DNA from 3 places in the Saccharococcus sp. Marseille-Q5394 genome. Region 1 is predicted to be linked to each of the others. Evidence: predicted binding sites of a transcription regulator. Region 1 holds the regulator's gene; each other region holds the start of a gene.
The links. Region 1 encodes CtsR, which represses protease genes until heat stress. Its sites were predicted from a motif close to ATGGTCAATAAAGGTCAAACA; they were not measured.
Positions count from the first base shown of each region.

Region 2: the regulator CtsR is predicted to act here: its motif matches at 6,976-6,996, upstream of OC538_RS13885 (ATP-dependent Clp protease ATP-binding subunit).
Region 3: the regulator CtsR is predicted to act here: its motif matches at 5,065-5,085, upstream of clpP (ATP-dependent Clp endopeptidase proteolytic subunit ClpP).

Region 1 is NZ_CAMPPQ010000002.1:371,125-381,507, forward strand. It holds gene OC538_RS12270 (hypothetical protein) at 1-1,296, shown strand, start outside; gene OC538_RS12275 (CtsR family transcriptional regulator) at 1,696-2,166, shown strand; gene OC538_RS12280 (UvrB/UvrC motif-containing protein) at 2,194-2,757, shown strand; gene OC538_RS12285 (protein arginine kinase) at 2,747-3,829, shown strand; gene OC538_RS12290 (ATP-dependent Clp protease ATP-binding subunit) at 4,009-6,456, shown strand; gene radA (DNA repair protein RadA) at 6,526-7,896, shown strand; gene OC538_RS12300 (PIN/TRAM domain-containing protein) at 8,079-9,182, shown strand; gene ispD (2-C-methyl-D-erythritol 4-phosphate cytidylyltransferase) at 9,217-9,915, shown strand; gene ispF (2-C-methyl-D-erythritol 2,4-cyclodiphosphate synthase) at 9,912-10,383, shown strand, end outside.
Region 2 is NZ_CAMPPQ010000002.1:647,597-657,979, forward strand. It holds gene OC538_RS13845 (ATP-binding cassette domain-containing protein) at 51-968, shown strand; gene OC538_RS13850 (ABC transporter permease) at 961-1,740, shown strand; gene OC538_RS13855 (response regulator transcription factor) at 1,751-2,422, shown strand; gene OC538_RS13860 (sensor histidine kinase) at 2,444-3,355, shown strand; gene OC538_RS13865 (hypothetical protein) at 3,407-3,820, shown strand; gene OC538_RS13870 (FMN-binding negative transcriptional regulator) at 4,087-4,698, shown strand; gene OC538_RS13875 (AraC family transcriptional regulator) at 4,750-5,643, shown strand; gene OC538_RS13880 (MFS transporter) at 5,649-6,881, opposite strand; gene OC538_RS13885 (ATP-dependent Clp protease ATP-binding subunit) at 7,073-9,184, shown strand; gene OC538_RS13890 (CoxG family protein) at 9,367-9,822, opposite strand; gene OC538_RS13895 (FAD-dependent oxidoreductase) at 9,841-10,383, opposite strand, start outside.
Region 3 is NZ_CAMPPQ010000002.1:1,117,484-1,127,866, forward strand. It holds gene trxB (thioredoxin-disulfide reductase) at 1-801, shown strand, start outside; gene OC538_RS16260 (NUDIX domain-containing protein) at 1,192-1,674, shown strand; gene rapZ (RNase adapter RapZ) at 1,674-2,561, shown strand; gene yvcK (uridine diphosphate-N-acetylglucosamine-binding protein YvcK) at 2,566-3,549, shown strand; gene whiA (DNA-binding protein WhiA) at 3,577-4,524, shown strand; gene OC538_RS16280 (HPr family phosphocarrier protein) at 4,562-4,819, shown strand; tRNA gene OC538_RS16285 (tRNA-Arg) at 4,922-4,993, opposite strand; gene clpP (ATP-dependent Clp endopeptidase proteolytic subunit ClpP) at 5,167-5,775, shown strand; gene OC538_RS16295 (LemA family protein) at 6,348-6,926, shown strand; gene OC538_RS16300 (TPM domain-containing protein) at 6,923-7,756, shown strand; gene OC538_RS16305 (glutaredoxin family protein) at 8,128-8,364, shown strand; gene OC538_RS16310 (sugar-binding transcriptional regulator) at 8,491-9,525, shown strand; gene gap (type I glyceraldehyde-3-phosphate dehydrogenase) at 9,576-10,383, shown strand, end outside.

The sequences.
Region 1 (10,383 bases):
GCGTTCGACGAAACGAAGACGCCAGCAAGCGTTCCACCAAAATTCGCCCGGAATAAAATGAAGAAGGCGTTCGGTCAAGTGCCGAATACGAGCTATTATGAGCTAGGCAACTTACAAATCCAAAAAGTCGATGGGAAATTCGTTTACATCGCGCCTGTCGAATTCTCGGGCTTCTTCAAATGGATAAACGGAAAGACTACTCCAGGATATTTCACGATGAGCGCGACCGATTCGGCGGACAATCCAAAGTTCGTCAAGACGGAAATGTCGTATACACCATCATCGTTCTTCCACAAACAAGTAGAACGCCATATGCGGATGGCGATGCCGGATCTCATCTTTTACGGGGATGTACAACTTGAAATCGATGATGAAGGAAAGCCGCATTATATCCGATCCTATGGGCATTTTATTACAGCAAGAAATGGATTTGATGTCCAAGGGATCGTCATGGTCGACCCTGCTTCCGGGGAAGTGAGCCGATACCCGCTTTCGCAAGTCCCTGAATTCATCGATGGAGCGGTTTCACCTGAGGCAGTCAGTCTCCAAAACAGTTATTTCGGAAAATACGTCCACGGATTCTGGAATTCGATTGTCGGGAAGAAAGATGTGAAGCTTCCTTCGGACGAAGGGACGGAATCGAATGTTAGCCCGGTGTTTGACGAAAACGGGCATATGTATTACTTCACCGATTTCACAAGCCCGAAAGAAGGAGTCGACTCGATGTTAGGCTATGCATTGACGGATGGTCGCACCGGCGAGGCGACGTATTATACCGGCAATCTGGAAGAGTCGTATATGGATTCCCAAGGTGCTCTTCAAATTATCGAAAAGAAATTCATCGAAAAGAAATGGGCCGGGGAAATGCCGGTGCTCTATAACTTTTACGGGGAAGCGAGCTGGCTGACGCCTGTTCTGGATTCAAACGGCTTCCTACAAAACTATTTCATCGTGTCGGCGGCAAACCCGGAAATTTCCGTTTTCGCCAATTCGCCGAACGAAGCATTAAGACTTTATAAAACAGCACTACAACGTGGCGGTAGCACAGTCGACGGCAGTTCGAATGCCGAGGAAGGAAAAGCGTCTGTCAACGTTGTCCGTGTCTACAAGGAACGCGCCGGCGACTTTACAATCGTGTCAATCCTTGCCGACGACGGCCGGAACTATATCGTCTCCACCGAAGCTGTTCCGCTCGCCATTTACATCCAGGAAGGTGACCATCTAACAATCACCTATTTTGAAACGGGCGAACTATTCCTGCCGGTCAAGGAAATGAAAAACAGTACAATAGAATAAAATAAAGGCGGCTTCCGGAATTTCGGAGGCTGCCTTTTATGCGTCTTTACGAGCGTTTATGAGTAATTTTACCGATTTATGCGTCTTTTATAGCAATTATGCGCTTCTGCAACGCTTTATGGACTTTCCCAACGATTTATGAGCATTGCGAACATTTTATGCTTTTTTGGAAGCTCATAATTGTCCTTACTTTACTTCATTCCAATAATATCGATACATTCTCTGCCAAGTCGTATCGATTATTGTTAAATATCCCATCCTGTATAAATAAGAGTTTGTACAAATGGATAGACTCCGTTAACTTGCATATCAATTGCACGCAGAATGTATTTTCATGTACAATTAAGTCAAAGATAGTCAAAGTCAATGACTTATCACCGGAAGAAAAGAGGTGACATCATGCGAAACATTTCCGACATTATTGAAGGATATTTAAAGGCCATTATCGAAAAAGAAGATAGCGGGACGATTGAAATCAAACGGAGTGAAGTGGCAGAAAAATTTCAGTGCGTGCCTTCGCAAATAAATTATGTCATCAACACACGATTTACCGTGGAGCGCGGCTATGCCGTCGAATCGAAGCGGGGCGGCGGAGGCTATATCCGGATTTACCGAGTCCAAACGAATTCGCATAAGGAATTGATTGAACATATTTTAGAAGGAATCCAACAAGGCGCGACATACACGATGGCCGAAGGGATCATTTACAGGCTGTTGAATGAAGAAGTTGTTTCGGAGAGGGAGGCAAGGATCATCCTAGCAGCAGTGGACAGGACGACTCTACATTACCCACTGCCTGAACGTGACATGATCCGGGGACGGATTTTGCAGGCGATGCTCCAAACGCTTATCTACAGACAGCTTGATTAGAAATCAACGAATACGAGGTGGCAGACAATGCTATGCGACAATTGCAAAGAACGGCCGGCTTCCGTGATTTTTACCCAGGAGGGAATGGGCGGGTCGGCGGAACGCCATCTATGCGAGAAATGTGCGTTTCAAACACAAGTGTTTCATTTTGATCCAAGTCAGGAACCGTTGTCGATTCAGCAATTCCTTTCACACTGGTTCAGCGGGAGTGAATCGATCCAGCCTTTTCAGCAGTCAAGGGACAGCATGCCGGACGGACCGATTTGCCCCGACTGCAAACTGACGTTCAGAAAATTCCTCGACATCGGAAAGTTCGGCTGTCCGACGTGCTATGACACGTTCAGGGGACAACTGCCGCGCGTTTTCAGCAAGCTCCATAATGGGCACACGACCCATGTAGGAAAAATCCCGGATTCCTTCAACGAACGATTCGCCTTGAAGAAAAAGGTCGAGGAAATCCGTTCGAAAATGCAGGAAGCGATTGAGATGGAACGATTTGAGGATGCCGCCGCATTGAGGGACGAAGCGAATGCGCTAAAAGAGCGTTTGGCGGAGTGCGGCAATGGAGGTGATGGCAGCGATGTCAATTAATAAATTCATGAAAGGCGCAGTTACAGGCTGGATGACGTCGCATGGGGAGCACTCGGATATCGTCATGTCGACGAGGATCCGCTTGGCCCGGAATTTAAGGGGATTCCGATTCCCGATCGCGTTCACGGCCGATGAGGCGGAGAAAGTCGATTCGCAAGTTTCGGCTGCCTTGCTTACTTCCGACGAAAAAGGGTATGCCTATATGAAGATGTCGGAGCTTCCCGGTCTTGAAAGGCAAGTGCTCATTGAGAAGCATTTAGTCAGTCCACAATTGACGGATGTGAAGCGACACGGCGCGGTCATCCTGTCCGAAGACGAGACGCTGAGTATCATGTTGAACGAAGAGGACCATATCCGCATCCAATGCATCTATCCAGGCTTTCAGTTGGAAAATGCATATGATCATGCAGACTCAGTCGACAACTATTTGGAAAATAAGCTCCCTTATGCCTTCGACGAGGATTTCGGTTACTTGACGAGCTGTCCGTCAAACACAGGTACAGGCATGCGAGCGTCCGTCATGATGCATTTGCCGGCGTTGACAATTACAAAGCAGATCGAGCGCATCATTCCGGCAATTGCAAGGCTAGGGATGATCGTCCGGGGAAGCTACGGAGAGGGCAGCGAAGCACCGGGCAACATTTATCAGGTTTCGAATCAGACGACTTTGGGCAAACCGGAGAAAGAGATCCTTTCCGATTTGAAAAATGTTGCGCTTAGGCTTATCGCACATGAGAGGCGCTCACGAGAACTCCTCCTTTCCAAATCACGAGTAGCTTTGGAGAACAAGCTTTTCCGATCGCTCGGCATCATTTCGTATGCAAGACTCCTGCCATCAGGGGAAGCGGCCCGTTGCCTTTCGGATGTCCGTCTAGGCATCGATCTGGGCATCATTGAAGATGTGGATATGTCCATCTTGAATGAATTGATGATCTTCATGCAACCTGGTTTCCTTCAGCAATATGCCGAAGCAGATTTGACAGCGGAGGAAAGAGATATATTCAGAGCCGATCTTTTCAGGGAACGGCTGCGTTCTGAACAACAAACCAATGAAAATAATAAAGAAAACTGAGCAATACTTTTGCAACGGATTTTTCTTTTTATTATACTTACGTCAAAGATGGTCAAAGTCAATTTAGTGGAATTGGATTGCTTCTTGATCCATAGGAATAGAGTAAGAGGAATTCCTATTCCGCACTTTAGGTAGTGGGGACAGGATGGACGTTACTTATAGAAGGAGTGGAATTGAATATGATGTTCAATCGTTTTACACAGCGGGCACAAAAGGTCCTACAGCTTGCACAGGAAGAAGCAATCAGACTGAAACATGAATCCATCGGTACCGAGCATATTTTATTGGGACTCATACGGGAAGGCGGCGGCATCGCTGCGAAAGCATTGGAAGCGATCGACATCAGTTTCGATACGATTGAAAAAGGGGTGGAAAGCCTCGTCGGTTCCGGATCGAAGGAAGTCGGACCGATTGTTCATTACACGCCAAGAGCAAAAAAGGTCATCGAGCTTTCTGTTGATGAATCAAGGAAGCTCGGCCATTCGTATATCGGCACTGAGCATATTTTGCTTGCGCTCATCCGTGAAGGGGAAGGCGTGGCTGCCCGTGTATTAAATAATGCGGGAGTCAGCTTAAACCGCGCAAGGCAGCAAGTGCTCCAATTGCTCGGAAGCAATGACAGCTCTGTCGGCAATCAAGGCACTTCATCATCCGCATCTACACCGACACTCGACAGCCTTGCTCGCGATTTGACGGAAGTGGCACGTGAAGGGACGCTTGACCCGGTCATCGGCCGCAGCAAGGAGATCACACGTGTGATCGAAGTATTGGCTCGCCGTACGAAGAACAACCCTGTACTAATTGGAGAGCCGGGTGTCGGTAAAACTGCAATTGCGGAAGGGCTTGCGCTTCAAATCGTTAATAATGAAGTTCCTGAAATCCTGCGTGATAAACGCGTCATGACATTGGATATGGGTACGGTCGTTGCGGGTACGAAATACCGCGGCGAGTTCGAGGACCGCATGAAGAAAGTGATGGAGGAGATCCGTCAGGCTGGCAATATCATTCTATTCATTGATGAATTGCATACACTGATTGGCGCTGGAGGAGCTGAAGGGGCGATCGATGCATCCAACATCCTGAAACCGTCGCTTGCCCGCGGGGAATTACAATGCATCGGGGCGACGACGCTTGATGAATACCGTAAATATATCGAAAAAGACGCAGCTCTCGAAAGACGTTTCCAACCGATTCAAGTCGATGAACCGACTGTCGAAGAAACGATTTTGATCATCAAGGGCTTGCGCGATCGATATGAAGCGCATCACCGTGTAAAAATTACGGATGAAGCAATAGATGCGGCTGCGAAGATGTCGGATCGATACATTTCTGACCGTTTCCTGCCAGACAAAGCGATTGACTTGATCGATGAAGCGGGATCGAAAGTACGTCTCCGTTCATATACGACACCTCCGAATTTGAAGGAGCTTGAAGCAAGACTTGAAGCGATTCGCCACGAAAAGAATGCCGCGGTGCAAAGCCAGGAATTCGAAAAGGCGGCATCATTCCGCGATAAAGAGCAGAAAATGAAAGAAGAGCTCGAAAAGACCAAGACGGAATGGAAAGAGAAGCAAGGGAAAAAGGAATCTGAAGTGACAGTGAACGACATTGCGGAAGTAGTCGCAATGTGGACGGGAGTTCCAGTAGCGAAGATCGCGGAAACGGAAACTGCCAAGTTGTTGAACATGGAAGAACTTCTGCATGAACGCGTTATCGGGCAGAAGGAAGCCGTAACAGCAATTTCACGAGCGATCAGGAGAGCCCGTGCAGGATTGAAGGATCCGAAGCGGCCAATCGGCTCATTCATCTTCCTCGGACCTACTGGTGTAGGGAAGACTGAGCTTGCAAGGGCGCTTGCGGAAGCGATGTTCGGGGATGAAGATGCGATGATCCGCATCGATATGTCCGAGTATATGGAGAAGCATGCGACGTCGCGTCTTGTCGGTTCGCCTCCAGGGTACGTCGGTTATGAAGAAGGCGGTCAATTGACTGAAAAAGTCCGCAGGAAGCCATATTCAGTCGTCCTGCTTGATGAGATTGAAAAGGCGCATCCTGATGTCTTCAATATTCTACTGCAAGTACTTGAGGATGGAAGATTGACGGATTCAAAAGGTCGCACAGTCGATTTCCGTAATACCGTCGTCATCATGACGTCCAACGTCGGGGCGGAAACATTGAAATCGAATCGTTACGTCGGCTTCAATCTGCAAGACGGAGAACGCGATTATGAAGGCATGAAATCGACGATGCTTGAGGCGTTGAAAAAAGCGTTCCGTCCGGAGTTCCTGAACCGTGTCGATGAAATGATTGTCTTCCACTCGCTTGAGAAGGAACACTTGCGTGAAATCGTCTCTCTCATGTCAAACGAGTTGACGAAGCGTCTTGCGGAGCAGGATATTACGCTTGAGTTGACGGATGAAGCGAAACACAAAATCTCCGAAGTGGGATACGATCCGGATTACGGTGCACGACCGTTGCGCCGGGCTTTGCAGAAACATGTCGAAGACCGTCTCTCGGAAGAGTTGTTGAGCGGAACAGTGCTCACAGGCGGAAAAGTAATCGTCGATGTAGAGGAAGGCGAGTTCGTCGTCAAGACGGATCGCGTAGCAGTGACAGAAAATCAATAATAGGATGGCCCTCCCGTAGAGTTCGCTATCTACGGGAAAGGGCTGTCCTTTTCGTATATGGAGGTACATATGGCAAAGCGGAAAACGAAATTCATGTGCAGGGACTGTGGGTACGAATCGCCGAAATGGATGGGAAGATGTCCGGGCTGCGGCGAGTGGAATACAATGGACGAGGAAGTCGAAATTGTAAGCAAGGGTCCGCGCGGGGCTTTTAAGCACACGGAGAACATCCAACAGAAAGCGATGCCGATCAGCGCGATTGAAACAATGGAGGAACCGAGGGTCAAGACGGAGCTTGGAGAACTGAATCGGGTGCTCGGCGGCGGGATCGTCCCGGGTTCGCTCATCTTGATCGGCGGGGATCCGGGCATAGGGAAATCGACGTTGCTGCTACAAGTGTCTTCCCTTCTCGCCAATCAAAAACAGCGCGTCCTTTACATATCTGGTGAGGAATCCATCAGACAGACGAAGCTGCGCGCTGAGCGTCTCGGTGTTGCGTCGGATGAACTTTATATTTATGCGGAGACGGATTTGGCGAAGATACATGAAACGATCAATGACGTGCAACCGAAATTTGTCATTGCCGACTCGATCCAGACAATCCACCATCCCGAAGTCACATCCGCTCCAGGCAGTGTTTCGCAAGTGCGGGAATGTACGGCTGAGCTGATGCGTATCGCAAAGACGCAAAACATCGCCATTTTCATTGTTGGCCATGTGACGAAAGACGGACAAATTGCAGGTCCACGCCTTCTCGAGCATATGGTGGATACTGTCCTCTATTTTGAGGGGGAGCGGCATCATACGTACCGGATCTTGCGAAGTGTGAAGAACCGCTTCGGCTCGACGAATGAAATTGCGATTTTCGAGATGCTGCAATCCGGCTTGAAGGAAGTTTTGAATCCGTCCGAACTGTTCCTGCGGGAGAGGTCTCAGGGCGGTGCGGGATCGACCGTCGTCGCTTCGATGGAAGGGACCCGTCCAATCCTCGTCGAAATCCAGGCGCTCATAACTCCGTCAAGCTTCAATTACCCGAAGAGGATGGCAACCGGGATCGATCAGAACCGCGTTTCGCTCTTGATGGCTGTTCTGGAAAAACGGATGGGCATGCTTTTACAAGCGCAGGACGCCTATATTAAGGTTGCTGGCGGCGTAAAGCTGGATGAACCGGCGATCGATTTGGCTGTCCTCGTCAGCATCGTTTCGAGCTACCGGGATGCGGCGGCAGGAGCTACCGACTGCTTCATTGGCGAAGTGGGGTTGACGGGCGAAGTGCGCCGTGTTTCACGCATAGAACAGCGGGTAACGGAGGCGGCGAAACTAGGGTTCGAAAAAGTCGTCATTCCATCATCGAATATCGGCGGGTGGGATTTTCCGGAAGGGATTCAAGTCGTTGGCGTCGAAACGATAAGTGAGGCATTAAACATCGCATTTTCGTAAAATATGAAAAGGGATGAGACTTTTTAAAGGGAGTCCTATTTCCCTGATTTTGCAATGCAAGGAACTTCACTATCTTTTGTGTGTCCTATACTTGTCGGAAAAACATTGAGTTTGATGGTTCAAAACGGCGAAGGGCATGGAAAACGTGTATAGTTATCAGTAACAGAATGGAGGTGTTATGCATGTTGAAAAGAGTAGTTCAAGCTGGACTGCTGCTGATCGGAGGAACACTCGGCGTATTATTTTTACCGTATTTATTCACTTTATCTTCCTTTACTTCAAAGCCGATGATTGATAATCCTTACGTAGCTGCTGTCCTAGGGGCGATCGTGTTATATTTGCTAAGCCTTTTCATCGCGGATCCGATTGTGAATTTCATTAAGTGGATGGAAGACCGTCTGTTGAAGGCTCCTATCTTCGATTTATTATTCGGAACGATCGGTCTGATGGTCGGTTTGAGTGTCGCTTTTCTCGTCAGCTTCGGGTTGAGCAGTGTGGAGATTCCTATTATTACGTCCATTCTGCCTGTCCTTCTTTCAATCCTTCTCGGATATCTAGGTTTCCAGGTTGGATTTAAAAAACGTGAAGAATTTTCCCACGCCATTTTTGCGGCGCGGAATAGCAATCCGAAAAAGAGGGATGGCGCGGAAGGTGCAGCGCAGCAGGATGCTAAGATCCATAAAATCTTGGATACGAGTGTCATTATTGACGGAAGGATTGCGGATATCGCGTCAACGGGATTTCTGGAAGGGCTTCTCGTCGTACCGCAATTCGTATTGACAGAGCTTCAACATATCGCCGATTCATCCGATTCATTGAAACGTACTAAAGGGCGGCGTGGACTCGATGTCCTGAAGCGTTTGCAGACGGATGACGGACCGAGCATATTGATTACTGACGAAGATTTCGCGGACGTTGCGGAAGTGGACCTGAAGCTTGTCCGTCTCGCGAAAAGCATGAACGGTCATGTCGTGACAAACGATTTCAACTTGAATAAAGTGGCGGATCTGCACGGTGTAGCAGTTTTGAACATCAATGATCTGGCCAATGCGGTGAAGCCTGTCGTCATCCCTGGTGAGGAGATGCATGTCGTCGTCATAAAGGATGGCAAGGAGCATAATCAGGGCGTCGCGTATTTGGATGACGGCACGATGATCGTCATTGAAGATGGCAGAATGCATATCGGCAATGCGATTGATGTCGTTGTCACGAGCGTGCTGCAGACCTCCGCGGGCCGTATGATTTTCGCGAAGCCGAAGAACGGCAAAACTGCAAAGGCGCATTAACAGGCGCATTGATGAAGAAAGCTGAGGAACGATGATGAAGACATATACAGTGATGCTCCCGGCAGCGGGGAGCGGACGGCGTATGGGTGCCGGGTTCAACAAGCTGTTTTTGGAGATGGCGGGCAAGCCGATTCTCATACACACTTTGGATGTGTTCGAACAGGATCCCGATTGCGCGGGGATGATTCTCTCCGTGAAGGACGAGGAAAAGCTTCATATCGAAGAAATGCTCGAGCGTTTCGGTATTGCGAAAGTGGCTGCACTCGTTGAAGGTGGAGTGGAGCGGCAGCAAAGCGTTGCGGCTTGCATCAATGCTCATACAGAGGGAGGGGTGGTCCTCGTGCATGATGCGGCGAGGCCATTCATTAACCTGGATGTCATCCGTGAGCTTGTGGACGTAGCCCAAGAACATGGCGCCGCAATCGCAGGTGTCCAAGTGAAGGATACGATGAAGGTTGCACCAGGCGGCATCGTCGAAGAGACAGTGGACCGTTCGAAGCTCTGGGCGATCCAGACGCCGCAAGCGTTCCGCTACGACCTCTTGAAGGAAGCGTCCGAGAAAGCCGAATCTGAAGGGTTCCTCGGGACGGATGAATCGATGATCGTCGAACGGCTGGGACACCCGGTTAGAGTTGTAGAAAGTACGTATGACAATATTAAAATGACGACGAAGGAGGATCTCCTGTTTGGCGAGGTCCTCTTGAAACAGAGACGGCAGGAGGATTTCCAATGATTCGGATAGGACAAGGGTTTGATGTACATCAATTTGAGGAAGGTCGGCCATTGATCATCGGCGGCATTACCATTCCTTACGAAAGAGGATTGACGGGGCATTCCGACGCGGACGTCCTATTGCATACAGTGACAGATGCTGCGCTTGGTGCAATCGGGGAAGGGGATATCGGCAGGCATTTCCCGGATACGGATGAGGCATTCAAGGATGCGGATTCAGCGGTCCTTCTTCAAAAAGTATGGGAGATCGTAGAGACGAAAGGCTATCGTTTGGGCAATATCGATTGCACAATCATGGCGCAGAGACCGAAAATGGCGCCGCATATCGAGACGATCCGCGCACGCATTGCAGAATTGCTGAATGCAGATACAACGCAGGTGAATGTCAAGGCGACAACAACCGAAAAACTTGGATTCGTCGGCAGGGAAGAAGGGATCGCCTCAATGGCTACCATCCTTCTCATGAAAG
Region 2 (10,383 bases), 280 kb from region 1:
TATACTTGCCGTTTATTCTTAGATTATCAGTATTGAAAGGATGATCGTGTATGTCTGAAACTATTTTAAAAGCGACGAATGTATCTAAGATATATGGGAAACAAAAAGTGCTCGATAAAGTTTCGATTGAAATAAAACGAGGGATGATTTACGGGTTAATTGGGGAGAACGGTGCGGGGAAGTCGACATTCATGCGTACGATTATGGGATTGATTACAATCGACGAAGGGAATATCGAACTACTTGGTGAAACGAGTGCGAAAGGATTGCAGCAAGCACGAAGAAAAATGGGGCAGTCCATTGAAACACCAGCTCTTTATCCAGAATTGACGGCGCGTCAGAATTTAAAAGTCCAAGCGGCAAATGGTGGGGTCAGTGAACGGAATATTGACGAGTTGCTTCATTTAATGAACCTCAGTCATACCGGCAAGAAGAAAGCAAAGAACTTCTCGTTAGGTATGCGCCAACGTTTGGCAATCGCTTCGACACTGATGACAAATCCTGAGTTCCTTATTTTAGACGAGCCGACGAACGGTCTCGATCCGTCAGGGATTGTCGAAATGCGCGAAATCATTCAACGGCTCGTGACGGAGCGCGGAATGACCGTCTTACTTTCGAGTCACTTATTGGATGAACTTTCACAGATTGCGACCCATTACGGTATTTTGCATGACGGGAAAATTATTAGTGAACTATCGAAGGAAGAGCTGGCGCGTGAAGCTCGCCAATTCATTGAATTAAAAACGAATGACGCGCAAAAAGCAGTCGTCATCCTCGATCAGCTTGGAATCAAAGACTACGAAGTGATCAATGGAACGGAAATCAATATTTATGAAAAGCTGGACGATGTAGCTGCCATCAACCGCGCATTGGTCGTAGGGGATGTGGACGTTTCACGCATCGGCACGTCACGACAAAAACTTGAAGATTATTTCTTACAAGTAACAGGAGGGATTCCTCATGCTTAATCTGTTAGCAGCTGAAAGAATAAAGCTCTTTCGTAGAAAAAAATTATATATTGTCCTCGGTATTCTGTTCTTCCTGCCGATTATGCAAGCCGTCAGTTTTCATTTCGAGGTGCTAAATGGGAAAGAGCCTGTCCAAATCATTGAGACAGTTATCAATGGAGCGACAGCAATTTTAATGATTAAAAAGAACGGCCTCACAATTTTGCTTGTATTAAGCGCTTTTATTAGTTTTTTAATTGGTGAAGAGTTCCATAATGGAACAATCCGCAATGCGTTGTCGTTAGGTCGGAGCCGCACGCATTATTATTTAACTAAACTTGCTGTCGCTGCATCCGTTTCCATCGTCAGTGTCATTGGGCTGACGCTAATTGGTATGATCAGCTATTCAATCGCTTTCGGCTTCGGTGGCATCGCGGAGATTACAAATTATACGAGTTATTCTTTAAAAACATTCGGTACGCTCACCTTATTACTATTGTCTAGTGTATCGATCTACGTGATGATTAGCTTTCTAACGAAAAACAGCAGTTTTTCATTGATCTGGAGTTTTCTTTATACGATTGCAACAGGATTTCTTCCGTCACTGTTCCAACAAACCGAACATTTTCAGCATATGACAAACTGGTTCTCGCAAACGTTTCTATTTTACTGGGATTTTGCCCAACCAGAGACTGTGACCCAATACCCTGAGATGATTTTAGTCAGCGTCGTTACGATTGTGCTATCATCAGCAGTAGGAATTCTTTTATTTACACGAACGGATATAAAGTAGGTCGATAGCGATGGCAACGATATTAATTATAGAAGATGATAATGCCATTCATTCGCTGATCAAGGAAGCATTGACGTTGAACGGATTTGACACATTGAGTGCGTATTCAGGGACTGAAGGGAAACTGTTGTTTGAACAAAGCGAAGTGGATGTTGTCCTCTTGGATCTGATGCTCCCAGGGATGAACGGGGAAGAGTTTCTTCAGGAAATCAGGCAGAATTCAACCGTTCCGGTCATGGTTATTTCAGCAAAAAATGACCAACAATCGAAACTGGAACTTTTGTCGAATGGGGCGGATGATTATATTACAAAACCGTTCGATGTACAGGAGCTGCTTGTCCGGATTAACATCCAATTGCGCCATGCAGCGAAGGCTTCCTTCAGTGGAATGAAAGAGATCCATTATAATGAAATCAATGTGAATGTAGATACACGCGAAGTGAAGGTCAATGGCGAAACGCTCCATTTAACAGGGCGTGAATATGCAATCCTCCTTCTATTCCTCGAGAATCCGAAGAAGGTATTCAGTCGTGCTAATATTTATGAAAGCGTCTGGAATGAACCATACTTTGATGGCGATAAAACGATTAATATGCACATCAGCAATTTGAGAAATAAGCTTAATGGTAATGAGACAAACTATATTAAAACAATATGGGGCATAGGCTTCAAATTTGATTAACGAAGAGGGGCGTGAGTTGTTATGTGGGCATTGGTTTTTGCTTTCTTGACAGTCGCGCTTCTTTTTTATATGTACTTCGTCAAGCGGGAACTGCGGAAATTGAGGCAGCAGGTGAAAGAGATTCCGAAGCACGCTAGTTTTGGCAGTCGGCTTTCATTCGATTTCCGCGAGAAGGAATTGATGCAATTGGTCGATGAACTGAATCATATGATCGATGCATTTGAAGGGAAAAACCGTCAAGCGAAGCAAATGGAAGAGAATGTGAAGTTATCCATCGCCGGGCTATCCCATGATTTGCGGACGCCACTGACGTCTATCAACGGCTATGTGCAGCTGTTAAATGAGACGCGGGATGAAACAAAGAGGGTGCATTATGTGAAAATCATCGAGCAATCCGTCAAACGATTAATCGACATGACAGACCACTTCTATGACTTGGCACGAATTGAGACGAACCAAAAGGAAATGGCATTAGCCTCCATTTCGCTCTCGGTCGTTGTCGAGGAAATCTTCCTTTCATTTTATGAACAATTTGAAGAACAGCAGATAGAACTCGAGTTTCCGGAACAACTGCAAGACACGCACATCATTGCTGATAAGTTCATGCTCATCCGCGTCCTCCAAAACATCGCTCAAAACATCCTTCGATATGCGAAGAGCAAAGCGGTGATCAGCTATCGGAATGAAGGTGACGATCTTGTTTTCATCATAAAAAATGACGTGAAGGCTGAGAGTAAAGTGGCCGTGGAAAAAGTATTCACGCGTTTCTATACGGAAGTGTCGAGTCGGACGAACACCGAAGCAAGCGGGTTAGGCCTTTATCTATCCAAGAAACTCGTTGAAAAAATGAACGGAACCATGGATGCCGAGCTAACGGGTAATTGGTTTATACTCACCATCCGGTTCCTTGGCGTTGGCGTAGAAATGAAGTAATGCTGGATTTCACTTCATTTTACGTGCTCGCTTTTCGTAGGATAGAAGAGAATGAGGAAAAAGGAGCTGGGCGATTTGGCGAAGATGGCATTGCATTGTAGCAGGATCTTTTTGGGTGTCATGTTTTTAGTCGCGGGCATCAATGGCTATTTCGTGATCTTCGGGTGGGAGCCGTTTATCGCAACAAGCCCAGAAGCAATGGCATTATTTCAATTCAAATATCTGTTGATTACAGAAAAATCATTAGAAATCATATGTGGAATTCTACTTTTATCAAACCGATTCGTCCCATTGGCTATTGCAATATTAGCTCCGATTGTCACCAATATTCTTTTACTCCATCTATTTCTCGATCATTCATTACTTCCACTAGCCGTCCTGCTTGTCCTTGCTATTGGTTATCTCTTGTTCTCCTATAGAAAAAACTTCACGGGGATAGTAGAGAGAAAGGCAAATCCATCATAGATACTTTCTGAATAGTTCCAGTGCCTGTGCAACAAACTAATCAGACTATACACTACAATTGCATAAAAAAAATGAAGAAATCAACCGATTCAATAGTGGGTTGATTTCTTTTTGCATTAATATAATTATTGGTGAATAGTCATAATTGGTTAACGCACAGGCACCAATCAATTAGGCACCAACCAACTGATGTCGACCAACCAATTATGCCTTGTGTAAATGACGGAAATTTGGAATAATTAACAAGAGAAATGAGGGATTTTTCTATGTATATTCCAAAAAACTTTAAGGTTACTGATGTCGAGGAAATCAAGGGGTTCATCCAGGGAAATTCCTTTGGAACGCTTGTGACGACGAAAAAGGGGAGACCGATTGCGACGCATTTGCCTTTCGGGTTTCGTGAAAAAGACGATGATTGGTATATTACAGGGCATATGGCTTATGGCAATCCGCAGTGGAGGACGCTTGAAACGTGCGAGGAAGCCCTTGTCATGTTTCAGGGGCCACATGCGTATGTTTCTTCTTCGTGGTACTCGAGTGAAAATGTTCCGACGTGGAATTACCAATCAGTCCATCTTTACGGGAAGGCGAGCATTCTACCAAGAGAAGAATTAGTAGAAGACTTGAAGAGGATGCTTGTAAAATATGAGGGACATCGCGAAAAACCAGTGTTATGGGAAACACTTTCCCCGAAGCTTCTTGAAAGTGAACTGAAAGGCATTGTTGGATTCAAGATAAAGGTGGAGGAGGCCCAGGCTGCCTATAAATTAAGCCAGAACCGAAATGAAATGGATTATGCAAACATCATTGAGCAACTACAAAACGAAGAAAACCCACAATCACGACAAGTGGCGGAACGAATGAAAAAGAAGTCATGACTAAAAGACAGATCATAAAGGCGGGCGTTTTCAATTCAACAGATCCATTTATTGCAAAAGGTCATCGACTATATAGAAGAACATATAAAGGAAGAAATTCAACCTGAGGAACTGGCGAAAGCGACCGGATATTCTCCCTTCCATTTCTATCGGATGTTTCATCAGCATATCGGCTATACCGTTATGGATTATGTCGTGAAAAGGAAGTTGCAGTACGCGTTATATGAGTTGGTGAACGGGAAAAAAGTGATTGAAATCGCTTTGGACTATGGATTTGAAACCCATTCCGGTTTTACGAAAGCGTTTAAACGGTTTTTTGGAAGTCCACCAAGTCTATACCGGCTGCATTGCCCGACTTCATTGCCACCTAAATTGGATTTGCTGAACTTGCGTCAAAAGGAAGTTGGCGGCATCGTCATGCAACCGAAAATCGTGCAGAGGGAAGGCTTTACGATTGCCGGGAAAACCTATGAAAGTACGATGGATAACGTGTTTTACACGAGGGATGCCCCTGCATTCTGGGATCAGCGCATCGCGCCGGAAGAGGCGATTGAAACGATGTTGTATGACAAGCTATCCCCGAAAAAACATGGGGAGTACTGCGTAAATCTGAATGATCGAGAAATGAATCGGACGTTCACTTATTTATTTGCAGTCGATTGCGATGAGGAAGATGCGCAGCTTCCAGAAGGGCTGACGAAGCTGCGCATCAAACCTTCGACGTATGCAGTGTTTACCATTCCCCCAGTAAATGTAGAGCGGTTTGTGCCAGCGATAAAAGGGACGTGGAAATTCATATTGGAGGATTGGCTGCCGCAGTCGTCATACGAAGTCGATGAGCAAGGCTATGATTTCGAGTATTACGATGAACGTTGCCATGACTGGATTTATGATAAAATCACAATGGAAATTTATGTGCCAATCAAAGAAAAAGACAAAGTGTGAAAGACTCACGCTTTGTCTCTTTTTATGACGGCTGTGTATAAAAGCAATACGGGCATGAAGAAGCAAGCACTTACAAGGATGGCCGTTTTCACCGCGAATCGTGTCGCGATCACACCAATAATCGGTCCGCCGCCAATTTGACCGATGGCATCGACTTGGCCCTTGACTGAAAAGAAGGTTGCCCGTGTCGAGGAGTCAGGAATGATTTTATTCAACCAAATGTCCTCCAATGGGTACATGACTTGTCTTGTCACTTGGATTACGACATAACAGACGAGCAGGCTGACGACAAGACCCGAGAATGCGAATCCGATGAGTGAAACGACAATAAGGGAAGCGCCTATGAATAGTGCAATGTAAATATGCCTCAAATTCGAATGGATTGAACTTCGGTTAATAAAGTGAAGCACCGTAAAGGAAAGTAGGACGACAATGAATTGAAGTCCGCCCATGAACAGGACAAGTTTTTCATTCGAAAGTGAAGCCAAAGCGGATACGTCAATGAAGTGCGTCATCCATAAACGGTCGAATCCTTCGCTGTACAAGCCGATGAACAACGCGATCAGAAGCAGCATTCTCATAACGAAACTCGCTTTGGAATAAACAACGATTTTCTTCATATTTCCTTTCATGCTATCCAACGTAGAAACCCTTTTCCCCGTCTGCAATGGTTTGAAATTTTTCTCTTCCATGAAAAATAGTAAGTAGATCGCGAGTCCAAGCATGCAGATGCCCCCGATGATAATCGGTAGGTTAATCATGAAATAACCGGTTAGGATGCTAAGCGGAATTGCGATGATTTGGCCAAGCTTCCCGAATTTTGCTCCTCTAATGAATGCGAGCGATGCCCGTTCTTCCCCGATTTCATCCGCAATCCACGCCTGCTGCGCACCGCTCGTAAACGTATACCCGATGCCCCATGCAATTTGCGAGAAGATGACAGCGGCGAATAAAGGGAATATCCCTTCCATCATGAATCCGAATCCGATTAAGAAATAACCGATGATGAGTGAAAGCTTTCGGCTTTTCAGGTCGGCTAATACGCCTGTCGGAATTTCAAATAGGAAAACGGTCAGCTCCAAGACGGTTCCGACCAGAACGAGCTGGAGCGGATCGAGCTTCACGACTTGCACGTGGTATAACAAATTCACCGTGAAGATGAATGTGAAAAACAGCTGTGATAAAAAGCAAGTGAACAAGTAAACTACATATGGATCTTTTCTGTTATAAGTACTCATGATTATCCCCCTCCACCTGATTATAGGAAAAGGGAAGGCTGTCATCTTGTCCAAATTTGCGGTTTTGTGTTTTGTACATCAAACAAAAATGTTGAAAGTCAAAGAAGGTCAGTGTATAATAAAGATATAAGTCAAAGATAGTCAAGGTCAGATAACATAAACGAATGAGAACTAAAAGGAGGAAATGGCTTATGAAATGTCAAAATTGTGGTAAGAACGAAGCGACAATGAGCTTTCGCCTTCAAGTGAATCATCAACGAATGCAGATAAATTTATGTCATACATGTTTCCAAGAAGTTCAGGGGCAAATGAAGTTGCCATCCTTTGGTCAGGATGCAAATCAGTTTTTCCAAGCGAATGGGAACCCTCAAGCTCATACGCAAGTTAGGGAAGTCGATGGAAATCAAGGTAACGGTTTGTTGGACCAACTTGGCAAAAACATTTCGAATGATGCGAAGGAAGGTAAAATCGACCCGGTCATCGGCCGCGATCAAGAAGTGAAACGTGTTATTGAGACGTTAAATAGACGAAACAAAAATAATCCGGTGCTCATCGGGGAGCCTGGTGTCGGTAAAACAGCAATTGCAGAAGGGCTTGCAGTAAAAATTCATGAAGGCGATGTCCCTGCAAAACTGTTGAACAAACAAGTTTATGTGTTAGACGTCGCTTCACTTGTGACGAACACCGGAATCCGTGGTCAATTTGAAGAGCGGATGAAACAATTGATCGAGGAGATTGAAAATCGGAAAGATGTCATCGTGTTCATTGATGAAATCCATCTTCTCGTCGGGGCAGGTTCAGCGGAAGGCTCCAAAATGGATGCGGGGAATATCCTGAAACCAGCATTGGCGCGTGGCAGCATGCAGCTCATCGGGGCGACGACGCTGAAAGAATACCGTCAAATCGAGAAAGACGCTGCACTCGAACGCCGCTTCCAGCCAATCATCGTAAAAGAGCCTTCCATGGAAGACGCAATTACCATCTTGAACGGAATTAAAGACCGCTATGAAGCGTTTCATGAAGTGCGTTATTCGGATGAAGCGATCCGTGCATTTGTCACATTATCACAACGCTATATCCAAGACCGGTTCTTGCCGGACAAGGCAATCGATTTAATGGATGAAGTAGGGGCACGCTTGAATCTTAAACACTCTTCTGCAGATGCAGATTCAATCGAAAAACGGTTGGAAGAAGTCGTCCTGGAAAAAGGACAAGCTGCAGAAGCGGAAGACTATGAAAAGGCGGCAGCGTTGCGCGAAGAAGAAATTCAGTTGCGTCAAAGATTAGAAGAAGCCCAACAAGGCGGAAAATCATTAATCGAAGTGACTGTCGAAGAGATCGAGGAAATTGTAGAAGAAAAGACAGGCATTCCTGTGACGAAACTGCAAGCATCCGAACAAGCAAAGATGAACGACCTTGCAGAAAATCTACGTACGAAAGTAATTGGACAACAAGAAGCGGTTGATAAAATCGCGAAAGCAATCCGTCGAAGCCGTGCAGGATTAAAATCGAAGACTCGTCCAATCGGATCGTTCCTATTCGTCGGTCCTACGGGTGTCGGTAAAACGGAAATTACGAAAGTGTTGGCGGAAGAATTATTCGGTTCCCGTGACACGTTAATTCGCCTTGATATGAGTGAATACATGGAGAAACATGCCGTGTCCAAGATCATCGGCTCCCCTCCAGGTTATGTAGGGCATGAAGAAGCGGGCCAATTAACGGAACAAGTCCGTCGCAAACCTTATTCGATTTTGCTGCTTGACGAAATCGAAAAAGCGCACCCGGACGTTCAACATATGTTCCTTCAAATTATGGAAGACGGCCGACTGACGGATTCGCATGGCCGGACAGTGAGCTTCAAAGACACGGTCATCATTATGACAAGCAACGCCGGAACAGGGGACAAGAGAGTAAGTGTCGGATTTAATCAAACCGCACATGAATCCGTCTCCACGCTGGAGTCACTCGGAGACTACTTCAAACCTGAATTCCTGAACCGTTTCGATGCGATCGTGTCGTTCAACGAATTGACAGAAGACAATCTGCTCGAAATCGTCGACCTGATGCTAGTCGATTTAGAAGAAGCGATTGAAGAAAACGACATCGCGATTTCCATTACTCCTGAAGCAAAACACGAATTGGTGAAGCTCGGCTACGACAAACGTTTCGGAGCACGACCACTTCGTAGAGTCATCCAAGATAAAATCGAAGACCCATTAACAGACCTCATTTTGGAAGAAGACGAGATTGAAAAAGTCCATGTTGATGTTGTGGATGAAGAGATTGTCGTAAGCATAGTGTAATTGTGTGAGAATTGTGTGGGTGCCTGTGCATCACACTATTCAGTAAATACACTACAATTGCATAAAATAAATGAAGAAGCCAACCGTATCAACATTCGGTTGGCTTCTTGCTGTATTTTTATAGCTTTTGATGAATTGTCATAAATGTGTGGTGCACAGGCACCGGTTTTAAGGCACCGGTATTAGATTCTCTTCAACTCTATACTCGTAATTTCCTCTGCAATGGCTTTCGTTAAGTCTGCTGCTGTTTTAGGGACGAATGATTTCAAGATTGCGTTTACCATCGGTCCCATTACCCCTTTAGCGGTGATGTCCAAGTTCCCGACCATTTCCGTTTTTGAGTCCGAGATGGCGGCAGCTTTAAAATAACCGTTGCCCGCGAAGTTTTCATTCAATCCCGTCAAGTCGAATGTGACGAGTGAAGGCTCGCTCCATTCCGTGATGTCGATTTGCAGCTTCACGGTCTTTTGCATAATACCGATGTCGCCTTTAAACGTCCACGTGGATTGCTTGTCATTCAAAATCTCATGTTCAATATATCCTGGGACGAGGGGTGCCCACCTGTTCATGTCACTTACAAAATCCCATACCTTTTCAATCGGGATATCCAATTCTGTCGTATGTGTTCCGCTAGGCATTTTCTTATTCCTCCTTTATTATGCTAAAACAATCTCTTCGCTGCTTATAGTACGCGCAGGTGCGCTGCCAATATGCATCCCAGCCAAATAACCGAATGTCAAAGCCGGTCCGATTGTGCCGCCTGCGCCCGGATATGCGCCGCCTAATATGCCCATCGCCGCGTTGCCTGCAGCATAGAGTCCTGGAATTACTTCTCCACGTAAACTGATGACTTGTCCATGTGTATTGATACGCGGTCCGCCATTGGTGCCGAGCGATCCTGCGTGAACCTGCAATGCGTAAAATGGCCCTTTTTCAATGGGTCCAATCATCGCTTCACGACCTTTGAATCTTGTCGCGAAATTTTCAAAGTGCAACGTTCCGCGATTGAAATCGGGATCTTCATGGTGAACAGCATGTTTATTAAAACGCTCGACTGTTGCCTCAAGCTGATCCGGTTCGACTCCGATCTTATCAGCGAGCTCCCGAATGCTGTCAGCTTGCGCAACCCAATCCGGTGCGTTTTCACCAGGTGCCATCGTCACGATCAACGCGCGGTCTTTCAGCTTCTGATCAAAAAC
Region 3 (10,383 bases), 750 kb from region 1:
GAGAACTATCCGGGATTTGAGACGATCCTCGGTCCCGACCTTTCGACAAAAATGTTTGAACATGCGAAAGCTTTCGGTGCGGAATATGCCTATGGCGACGTAACCGAAATTATAGATGAAGGCAATGTGAAAATCATTAAAGCTGGCAAGAAAGAATATAAAGCTCGAGCCATTATCATTACAACAGGCGCCGAGTATAGAAAAATGGGCGTACCGGGCGAGAAGGAACTGACTGGCCGTGGCGTCAGCTATTGCGCAGTTTGTGACGGAGCCTTCTTTAAAGGTAGAGAAATCGTCGTCATCGGCGGCGGTGATTCCGCAGTCGAAGAAGGTGGATACTTGACGCGCTTTGCAAATAAAGTGACGATCATTCACCGACGCGACGAACTTCGCGCACAGAAAATCCTTCAAGACCGTGCGTTTGCAAACGACAAGATCGACTTCATCTGGAATTCGACTGTCAAGCAAGTGAACGAAAAAGATGGCAAAATCGGCTCAGTGACACTCGTCTCTACAGTGGACGGCACTGAAACGGTCATGGATACGGAAGGCATGTTCGTCTATATCGGCATGGATCCGTTGACAGCCCCATTCAAAAGCTTAGGCATCTTGGATGATCACGGCTATATCGTAACGAATGAAGAAATGGAAACGTCAGTGCCTGGCATCTACGCAGCTGGCGACGTCCGCCAAAAAACGCTTCGCCAAGTCGTCACAGCTACTGGAGACGGCAGTATCGCAGCACAAGCATGCCAGAAATACATCGAAGAGCTCGAAGAAAAAATGGCTGCTGAAGTTTGATTATGGAAAGGGATCCTGTATGGGATCTCTTTTTTACAATATAATTTGTGGATTGAAGCGAAAGGCGGCGACTCCTGTGGGAAAGCGAGACAGGGGAGACCCCGCAGGGAGCGCAGCGACTGAGGAGGCTCACCGCTCGCCCACGGAAAGCGTCCGCCTGTAGCGGAAATCTTGATCTGTATCAACATTAATCTAACCTTAATCTTCCTGTAACCGTCCTGCAATACAAAAAGGTTATGATAAGAATATCAATTGACCCCCCTTTTTGATATAGCAACATTTTAAAGACGATCTGCCCTTCAAACGGCAGGTGGTCTTCTTTTTTTGTTGTTTGCTTTCAAAACATTGTATAATGGGAATTAGCGCATTGATAGAAGTGAGGAAATGGTCATGCAGAGAATCGCAAATTTATTAGTAGTAAAAGACAACCAAGTGCTTTTATTGAAAAAACCGAGACGGGACTGGTACGTGGCGCCGGGCGGCAAGATGGATCCGGGTGAATCGATTTACGACGCAGCTATCCGGGAGTTCGAGGAAGAAACCGGAGCAACCCCCGTCCAACCGCATATTAAAGGCATCTACACAATGATGATCGTAGATAAAGAAACAAAAGAATTGCAGAACGAATGGATGCTGTACACGTTCGTTGCGCGGGATCTACTAGGTACTCCTTATGAATCGAACAGGGAAGGCCTGCTCGAATGGCATCCTGTCGAAAGCCTGAAGACGCTTCCGATGGCGGAAGGAGACCGGACGAATTTATTATTTGCAGTCTCCCAAATGGGCGTGCAATATGGTACATTCTATTATACAGAAGAGTTTGAACTGTTGGATGAACACATACAAAAATCAATGGAAGGTGACCAGGATTAATGGAGAATGAATTGCCGAACAGCGATGTCGAATTAGTTATCATCACTGGTATGTCAGGGGCCGGGAAAACAGTTGCCATGCAGAGTTTCGAAGACCTTGGGTTCTATTGCATCGATAATTTGCCTCCTGAGCTGCTCGTCACTTTTCTGGATTTGATGATGAAATCCGAAAACAAGATGAGGCGGATTGCCGCTGTCATGGATACACGAGGGGGCGACCTGTTTGACGCATTGATTGGAGCATTGGATAACTTGCTGAAAATGGAAGGCGTATCCACAAAGCTGCTCTTCTTGGATGCGGACGATGAGACGCTCGTCAGGCGGTACAAGGAAACGAGAAGGTCCCATCCACTTGCAGAAGGCGGACTGCCGCTCACAGGCATCCGCAAGGAACGGAATCTCTTATCTGAACTGAGAGGCCGTGCCCGTTCCATCTACAACACATCCAAATTGAAGCCGCGTGAGTTAAGGGAAAAGATCATGTCGGAATTCTCCTCTACGGGAGAAACTTCATTTACCCTGAACTTCATTTCTTTCGGTTTCAAGCATGGTATGCCGATTGATGCTGACGTCGTCTTTGACGTTCGTTTTTTACCGAACCCCTATTACATCGAAGACCTGAAACCGTTGACCGGTTTACAGAAAGAAGTATATGAGTATGTGTTAAAATGGAATGATACACAAGTGCTGATCGAAAAATTGACAGATCTGTTCAAATTCATTATTCCTCAATATAAGAATGAAGGAAAATCCCAAGTGGTCGTCGCCTTCGGATGCACGGGCGGCCAACATCGGTCCGTGTCGCTGGCGGAATACTTCGGAAACCGTTTAAAAGAAGAATACAAGACGTTGATTACCCATCGGGATGTAGAGAAGAGAAAGGGTTGACACCATGTTGCAATCCGGGAAAAAGAAAAAAATTGTCGTGTTTGGCGGCGGGACCGGATTGTCCACGTTGCTTCGGGGATTAAAAGCCTATCCAGTCGATCTCACCGCGATCGTTACGGTCGCGGACGACGGAGGCAGCTCCGGAAGGCTGTTGGATCAATACAATATCCCGCCGCCCGGAGATATCCGTCAAGTGATGGCAGCGCTTTCAGATGTCGAGCCGTTGATTGAGAAAATGTTCCAATATCGATTTTCCAACTCGGACGATTTGAAAGGGCACTCCCTAGGCAACCTCATGCTTGCCGCCCTGACGGACATTACAGGAGATTTTGCACGCGCTGTAGAAAAAATGGGTCGTGTTTTGAATATTAAGGGAAAAGTGTTGCCAGCTGCAAACCAAAAGATCACCTTGCATGCGGAGCTCGATGATGGCACAATTGTAACCGGTGAGTCTAAAATCCCGGTGTATGGACGCAAAATCCGGAAAGTCTATGTGTCTCCCCAAGAGGTCGAACCTTTGCCGGAAACGGTAGAGGTCATCAAAGAGGCGGACTTGATCATTTTTGGACCTGGGAGCTTATATACGAGCATTTTGCCGACGATACTTGTAAGTGACATCCGTAATGCCGTCCTTGCATCCAACGCGAAGAAAGTATACATCAATAACTTGACGACGCAGGAAGGCGAAACGTACCAATACACGGCATCCGAGCATGTAAAGGCGTTATATGATCATGCAGGCAGTCAATTCATTGACACAGTGTTATTGAACAAGACGGATTTCCAGACGTTATTTAACGGGGATGCGCCGTCAGATATCCAGCTTCCTGTAGAAAATGACATCGAAGCATTGCAATTGCTCGTCCCGACAATCGTCTTAGGGGACTTTTCGACTGTTGCAGAGGGAAGAATCATACATGATGCAGGTAAAGTTGCATCTTGGATCATGGGTTATATGGAAGGTACAATCGTTAGCGAGGAGACCTGATCATCGCCGAGAGAGAGGGGGAAAATCATGTCTTTTGCATCTGAAGTGAAGAAAGAATTGACGCAAATCGATTCCAAGGAATGCTGTGTGAAAGCGGAAATCGCCGCCTTTATCAGGATGAACGGCGCCTTATCGTTTTCAAATAAACAATTGAGCCTCGACGTACAGACAGAAAATGCGGCGATCGCAAGAAGACTTTATTCAAACATTAAGCGATTGTATCCGCATAAAGTCGAGTTGCTCGTCCGAAAAAAAATGCGCCTGAAGAAGAACAATGTCTACATATGCAGAATCCGTGACGGAGCGAAGCATTTATTGGAAGACTTGTATATACTGACAGGAACCTTTCAATTTAAGAACGAGATTGTTGAGCAATTGGTGAAAAAGAAATGCTGCCAAAGATCCTATTTGCGTGGAGCGTTCCTCGCAGGCGGATCCGTAAACAATCCCGAAACTTCCTCCTATCATTTAGAGATTTTCTCTTTTTATAAAGAGCATAGCGAAGCATTAGTGGATTTGATGAACAAATTCCACTTGAATGCAAAATCGATCGAACGGAAGAAGGGCTTCATTGCCTATTTGAAGGAAGCAGAGAAAATCTCGGATTTCCTAGGATTAATCGGTGCGCACGTATCCTTGATGAAATTCGAGGATGTCCGGATTATACGGGACATGCGGAATAGCGTCAACCGGCTTGTCAATTGTGAAACCGCCAATATGAATAAAACAATCGGTGCGGCACAACGACAAGTGGAGAATATTAAATTCATCCAGAGCACAATCGGGCTGGATCAATTGCCTGATCGTTTACAAGAGATCGCGTCGCTGCGCATCGAAAATCAAGATGTCACATTAAAAGAGCTTGGAGAAATGGTGAGCGGTGGCACGGTTAGCAAGTCCGGAGTGAATCATCGTCTTCGGAAAATCGAAGAGATTGCGGAAAATCTTCGCAACGGAGGAATTGTAAGCCGTTGAGAAAGGTAAATAACGCATGAGGAAGGAGTCGAATAATATGGCAGAAAAACTGGTTGAAGTGAAAATGAAGACAGGATTACAAGCACGGCAAGCTGCGCTTTTCGTGCAAGAAGCAAATCGCTTCACGTCAGACGTCTTTTTGAAAAGGGATGAACGTCAAGTGAACGCGAAAAGCATCATGGGTGTCATGAGTTTGGCAATAGCGAGAGGTGCTGAAGTGACATTGATCGCAGAAGGCGTCGATGAAGAACAAGCAATTGAAACTCTTACAGCACTAGTTGAGAAGGAAAATTAATATGAAAACAGCCGTTTCTCTATGAAGATAGGAGACGGCTGAACAATAAAAAAAGCCGTAAACATGACTACATGTTTACAGGCTTCTTTATCAACTCTATTATGCCCTCGGCGGGAGTCGAACCCACATTTCAAGCTTCGGAGGCTTGCGTGCTATCCATTGCACCACGAGGACTTGTCAGTAACAGACAAGATTAATTGTACTAAATAAGTGGTATGAATGCAACAACTAATTTAAAAGCGTTATATTTGACCTTTATTGACCATAATATGTATGATAGAAGTACAGTTGAAACAACTGGTTTCAGCAGAACGAAAATCCTGACCCATTCATAAGGAGGAAATAAGATGAATTTAATACCTACAGTTATTGAGCAAACGAACCGTGGAGAACGTGCTTATGATATCTACTCCCGTTTATTGAAAGACCGGATTATCATGCTGGGAAGCGCAATCGACGACAATGTCGCAAACTCGATTGTTGCACAATTGCTTTTCCTAGAAGCAGAAGATCCAGAGAAAGACGTATCGATTTACATCAATAGCCCGGGAGGCAGTATCACAGCGGGTATGGCGATCTACGATACAATGCAATTCATCAAGCCGGACATCCAAACAATCTGTATCGGTATGGCTGCATCTATGGGATCTTTCCTTTTGACAGCAGGAACAAAAGGGAAACGTTATGCGCTTCCTAACGCAGAAGTGATGATTCACCAACCACTTGGCGGAGCGCAAGGGCAAGCGACTGAAATTGAAATCGCTGCAAAACGCATTCTCTTCCTACGTGAGAAATTGAACGGAATTTTGGCAGAGCGCACGGGCCAACCTGTTGAAGTAATCGCAAAAGACACAGACCGCGATAACTTCATGACAGCTGAACGTGCGAAGGAATACGGTCTAATCGACCACATCATCACACGCAGCGACATGAAAGAATTGGACGCGAAGAAATAATAGAAGTACGAAGAGCCGACTCTGCTTTTGAGTCGGTTTTTTTGTACTTATTTGTTGTGAGGGCACGATTAATTGTGCAAGGGCTCATTCTTTGCGGCTCAGGACCCATTCTTTTCAATAAGGGCTCATTCATTCCGGTTCAGGGTCCATTCTTTTCAACAAGGGCTCATTTATTCCGGTTCAAGGTCCATTCTTTTCAACAAGGGCTCATTTATTCCGGTTCAAGGTCCATTCTTTTAGACAAGGGCCCATTCTATCTGGTTCAAGGTCCATTTTTTTTGAACAGGGGCTCCATTATTCTTCTAAAGTTAACCCGTTAGCAACCCGAGTTCTCGTTTCACGCTGAAGAGTTCTCGTCCTTTACTGGAAAGTTCTCATACATCCGCTGACAGTTTTCGTTTGCTGCCAAAGTCCATTCTTCATTCTAGTGAATCTGGAATCCTTAACTTGATTTATTTCTCAATGTTTGAAACCTTTTCGCTCGACATACGATAAATAGTGTAAAGCTTCTTACTTGTTTGGAATGCAATGCCACTTGGGTATTGCAACTATATCGAATGGAGAGTGAAAAGATGAAAAGAATATTGGGGCCAATCGCAATCATTGTTGTCATTCTTGTTATCCTTGGCATCATGTTCGTGCCGAGTTATAACAAATTCGTCAACTTGGAAGAGAACGTCGATGAATCATATGCACAAGTTGAAAATCAATTGCAGCGCAGGCTCGATTTAATTCCCAACTTAGTGAGCACTGTGAAAGGATATGCTAGTCACGAGAAGGAAGTGATCGCTGATATAGCCGATGCACGGGCGAGACTTGCAGGAGCGAGAGGACCGGAGGAGCAGGCGGCTGCTGATACCGAGCTTTCGAATGCGCTTGGCAGATTGCTCGTCGTTGTGGAAAATTACCCTGATTTGAAAGCAAATCAGAACTTTACACAATTGATGGATGAGCTTGCCGGAACAGAAAATCGGATTGGTTTCGCAAGAATGGACTATAACACGGTCGTAGCGGACTACAATAGGCAAACTAAGCGTTTTCCAGGTAGACTCGTCGCTTCGATATTTGGATTCGAACAGAAAGAATATTTCAAAGCGGATGCAGCTGCGAATGAAGCACCGAAAGTTGATTTCGGAGATGACAGCAAGTGATCCGTAGGGCATTCCGATGCATGATCGCCGTTTGTCTTAGCATCATGATCATGCCGGCAATGGCGTTGGCAGCTGACGTCCCGCCATGGAATTTCTCGGATTACTATATTCAGGATCATGCGGGCATACTTTCCGCGGAACAGAAAGCCGAACTGAACCGGTTGGGTCAACAGTTGAATGAGGCGACAGGTGCTGAGCTTGGGGTGTTGACGTTGCCCACGATTGGTGCGGAACCAGCCGAAGAGTTTGCCGTTAAGGCGTTGCGACAATATGAGCTTGGTAAAAAGGGAGAGGACAATGGCGCCCTATTGTTTGTCACGACAATTCCATATCCGGAAAATAGTGATACGGGTCGACATTTCGAATTGACCGTAGGCTACGGATTGGAAGGTGCACTGCCTGATGGGAAAGCCGGCAGGATTATGGATGAGGTTGCTGTGCCATACCTAAAGGATGAACAACCCGACATGGCAATCATGAATGCATATAAGTCTTACTATAATGAAATTGCTGCGGAGTACGGATGGAACGGAGAAGTGGCCGAAGTGAACACGCTTGCTGGCCAAGGCGGCGGTTCAGGCATCGGCATCCCTTCACCTATCATCATCTTCATCATCATTTTTCTGCTCTTCCGCTTTATGGGTGGTGGCCGCGGAGGTGGCGGCGGTCCGGGAGGTAGACGAAGAGGAAGAGGCGGAATGATCTTCTTCCCTGGCTCCTTTGGCGGAGGCGGCGGTTTCGGTGGTGGAGGTTTCGGCGGCGGTGGCGGTGGCGGCTTCTCCGGCGGAGGCGGTTCCGGAGGCGGAGGCGGCGCTGGTCGTGGTTGGTAATAAAAAAGGGTAGTCCATAAGTCCTTAAATTCAAAAGTTGGAGAAAAACAATTCGTTTTTCTCCACCTTTTTTGATCATAAACCCTGGCAAGTGATCATAAACCCTGGCAAGTGATCATAAACCCTGGCGAGTGATCATAAACCCTGGCGAGTGATCATAAACCCCGGTGAGTGATCATAAACCCTGGCGAGTGATCATAACTCACGGCAAGTGATCATAACCCCTGGCGAGTGATCATAAACCCCAGCAAAGTGATCATACACCCACTCTCACACAAGAAGACTGTCACGGAAAGTCGTGGTAACTTTGATTTTGTAGACAACCTGTTTTTCATCTATACTAAAAGAAAAAGAAATTCGAGGTGTTCTACATGCATATTCAATTCTACACAAAAAAAGGCTGTCATTTATGTGATGAAGCAAAATCGATGATGAAGCTCGTTCAAGAGGATTATCCATTAACATGGTCAACCATCGACATCGAGTCCGACGATGAGAGCCATGAGAAATATATGTTGATGATTCCAGTCATTGAGAAAGACGGCGAAGTTCTATTATACGGTTCAATAGGCTATGTCGACTTGATCGATCTATTCGAAATTAGATGAAGAAGTTTGAATTTAATGGCGGCGGGGTATATACTAGTAGTAGGATTTATATTTTTTTTGCATTAGGTGGGACAAATAATATATAGGTGGGCAGAATTCGTCCTATCATGAAAGAGGGGCTTTTCTTTGATCCCGAAAATTATAGAGGCACAACGAAAGCTTGTGCCAGAAATGATGGAGTTATTACATCAGCGGTACAAAGTTTTGAAGTTCATTGAAATAGCAGGTCCAATTGGACGAAGACCGCTTGGCCAGATGGCTGATATTTCGGAGCGGGAATGTAGGAACTTGATGGAAACGTTGCGAACGGAAGGACTTATCCGAATCGCCAAAGAGGGCGCAACGATTACGAGCGAGGGGGCGACCGTCCTTGAATCGCTCAGACCTATTAGTGACGAATGGACCGGGCAAGGGCTGATTGCAAGGAAACTGGGCGATTTATTAGGAATCCGAAGCGTACAAATCGTCCCGGGTGATTCGGATGAAAATCCGGCTGTGAAAAGCCTTATAGGCAAAGAAGCAGCCGCGGAATTCATGAATCGGATTGGCGACGGCCATATCATTGCCGTGACTGGTGGTAGTTCGGTAGCTGCGATTCCCCGGCACATCCATTCGCTTGAAAATGCCGATCAATTGCACTTCATTGCAGCAAGGGGAGGGGTCGGCGAGGATATCGGATTGCAGGCGAACGTCATCGCCGCCTCATTCGCAGAAGCAAGCGGGGGAACGTACAGCTCATTTTACTACCCCGAGTCGCTTAGCGTCGAAGCGCATGAAGTTTTCAAACGGGAGCCCACTGCTATCCAGATGGTGGAGCTCTACGAAAAAACGGATTGCGTCCTCCATGGAATCGGGGATGCACTCCGGATGGCGGACTTGCGGAACACGCCGGAGAGCGAATGTCATCTTCTGCGTGAACAAGGGGCGAAAGGTGAAGCGTTCGGCTATTACTTTGATGATAAAGGCAAAGTCGTCCATCGAATCAGAACGGTTGGCATCCAGACGGAGCAGCTGGAAAAGGTTCGGCTCATCATCGCTGTGGCAGGCGGAAAAAGCAAAGCGGAAGCAATCCTGTCTTATATGGCAGGCGCTCCACGCCAGACGATTCTTGTCACCGATGAAGGGGCAGCACATGCCATGCTTGAAAAATTGGAAGGTTAACATGAACGAATAACGTAAATAACTGAAACCAATCATAGGAGGTAATGGAATTGACAATTAAAATGGCTATTAATGGATTTGGACGTATTGGAAGAGTTGTGATGAGGGAAGCAAGTAAGCATGAGGAAATTGAAATCGTTGCAGTAAACGATTTGACGGATGCACAAATGCTTGCACATCTTCTGAAGTATGATTCGGTGCACGGAATTTTTGACGCTGAAGTCGGTTCAGAGGAAGATCATCTTGTAGTCGATGGCAAGAAGATAAAGGTGTACGCTGAAAAGGATCCTTCAAATTTGCCGTGGGGTGAATTGGATGTTGATGTCGTCATCGAAGCGACAGGCGTATTCCGGGATGAAAAAGCATTGATGAAGCATATCGAAGCGGGTGCGAAAAAAGTTATCTTATCGGCACCGGCTAAAGGGGAAATGAAAACGCTCGTTATGGGTGTGAATGAAGAGTCCTATGATCCGGAAAACGACAAAATCGTTTCCAATGCATCGTGTACGACAAACTGCCTTGCACCAGTCGTCAAAGTGTTGCAAGACCAATTCGGTATTAAGCGGGGTATGATGACGACAGTCCATTCTTACACGAATGACCAACGTATTCTGGATCTGCCGCATTCCGACTACCGTCGAGCGCGTGCAGCTGCTGAGTCGATGATCCCTACAACGACAGGCGCCGCTTCAGCAGTGACGAAAGTTATTCCGGAATTGAAAGGGAAATTGGATGGCATGGCAGTCCGCGTTCCAACACCGAACGTATCCCTCGTCGATTTCGTTGCTGAACTTGGAACAGAAGTGACTGTGGAAGATGTGAATGCCGCATTGAGAAAGGCTTCAGAAAACGAATTGA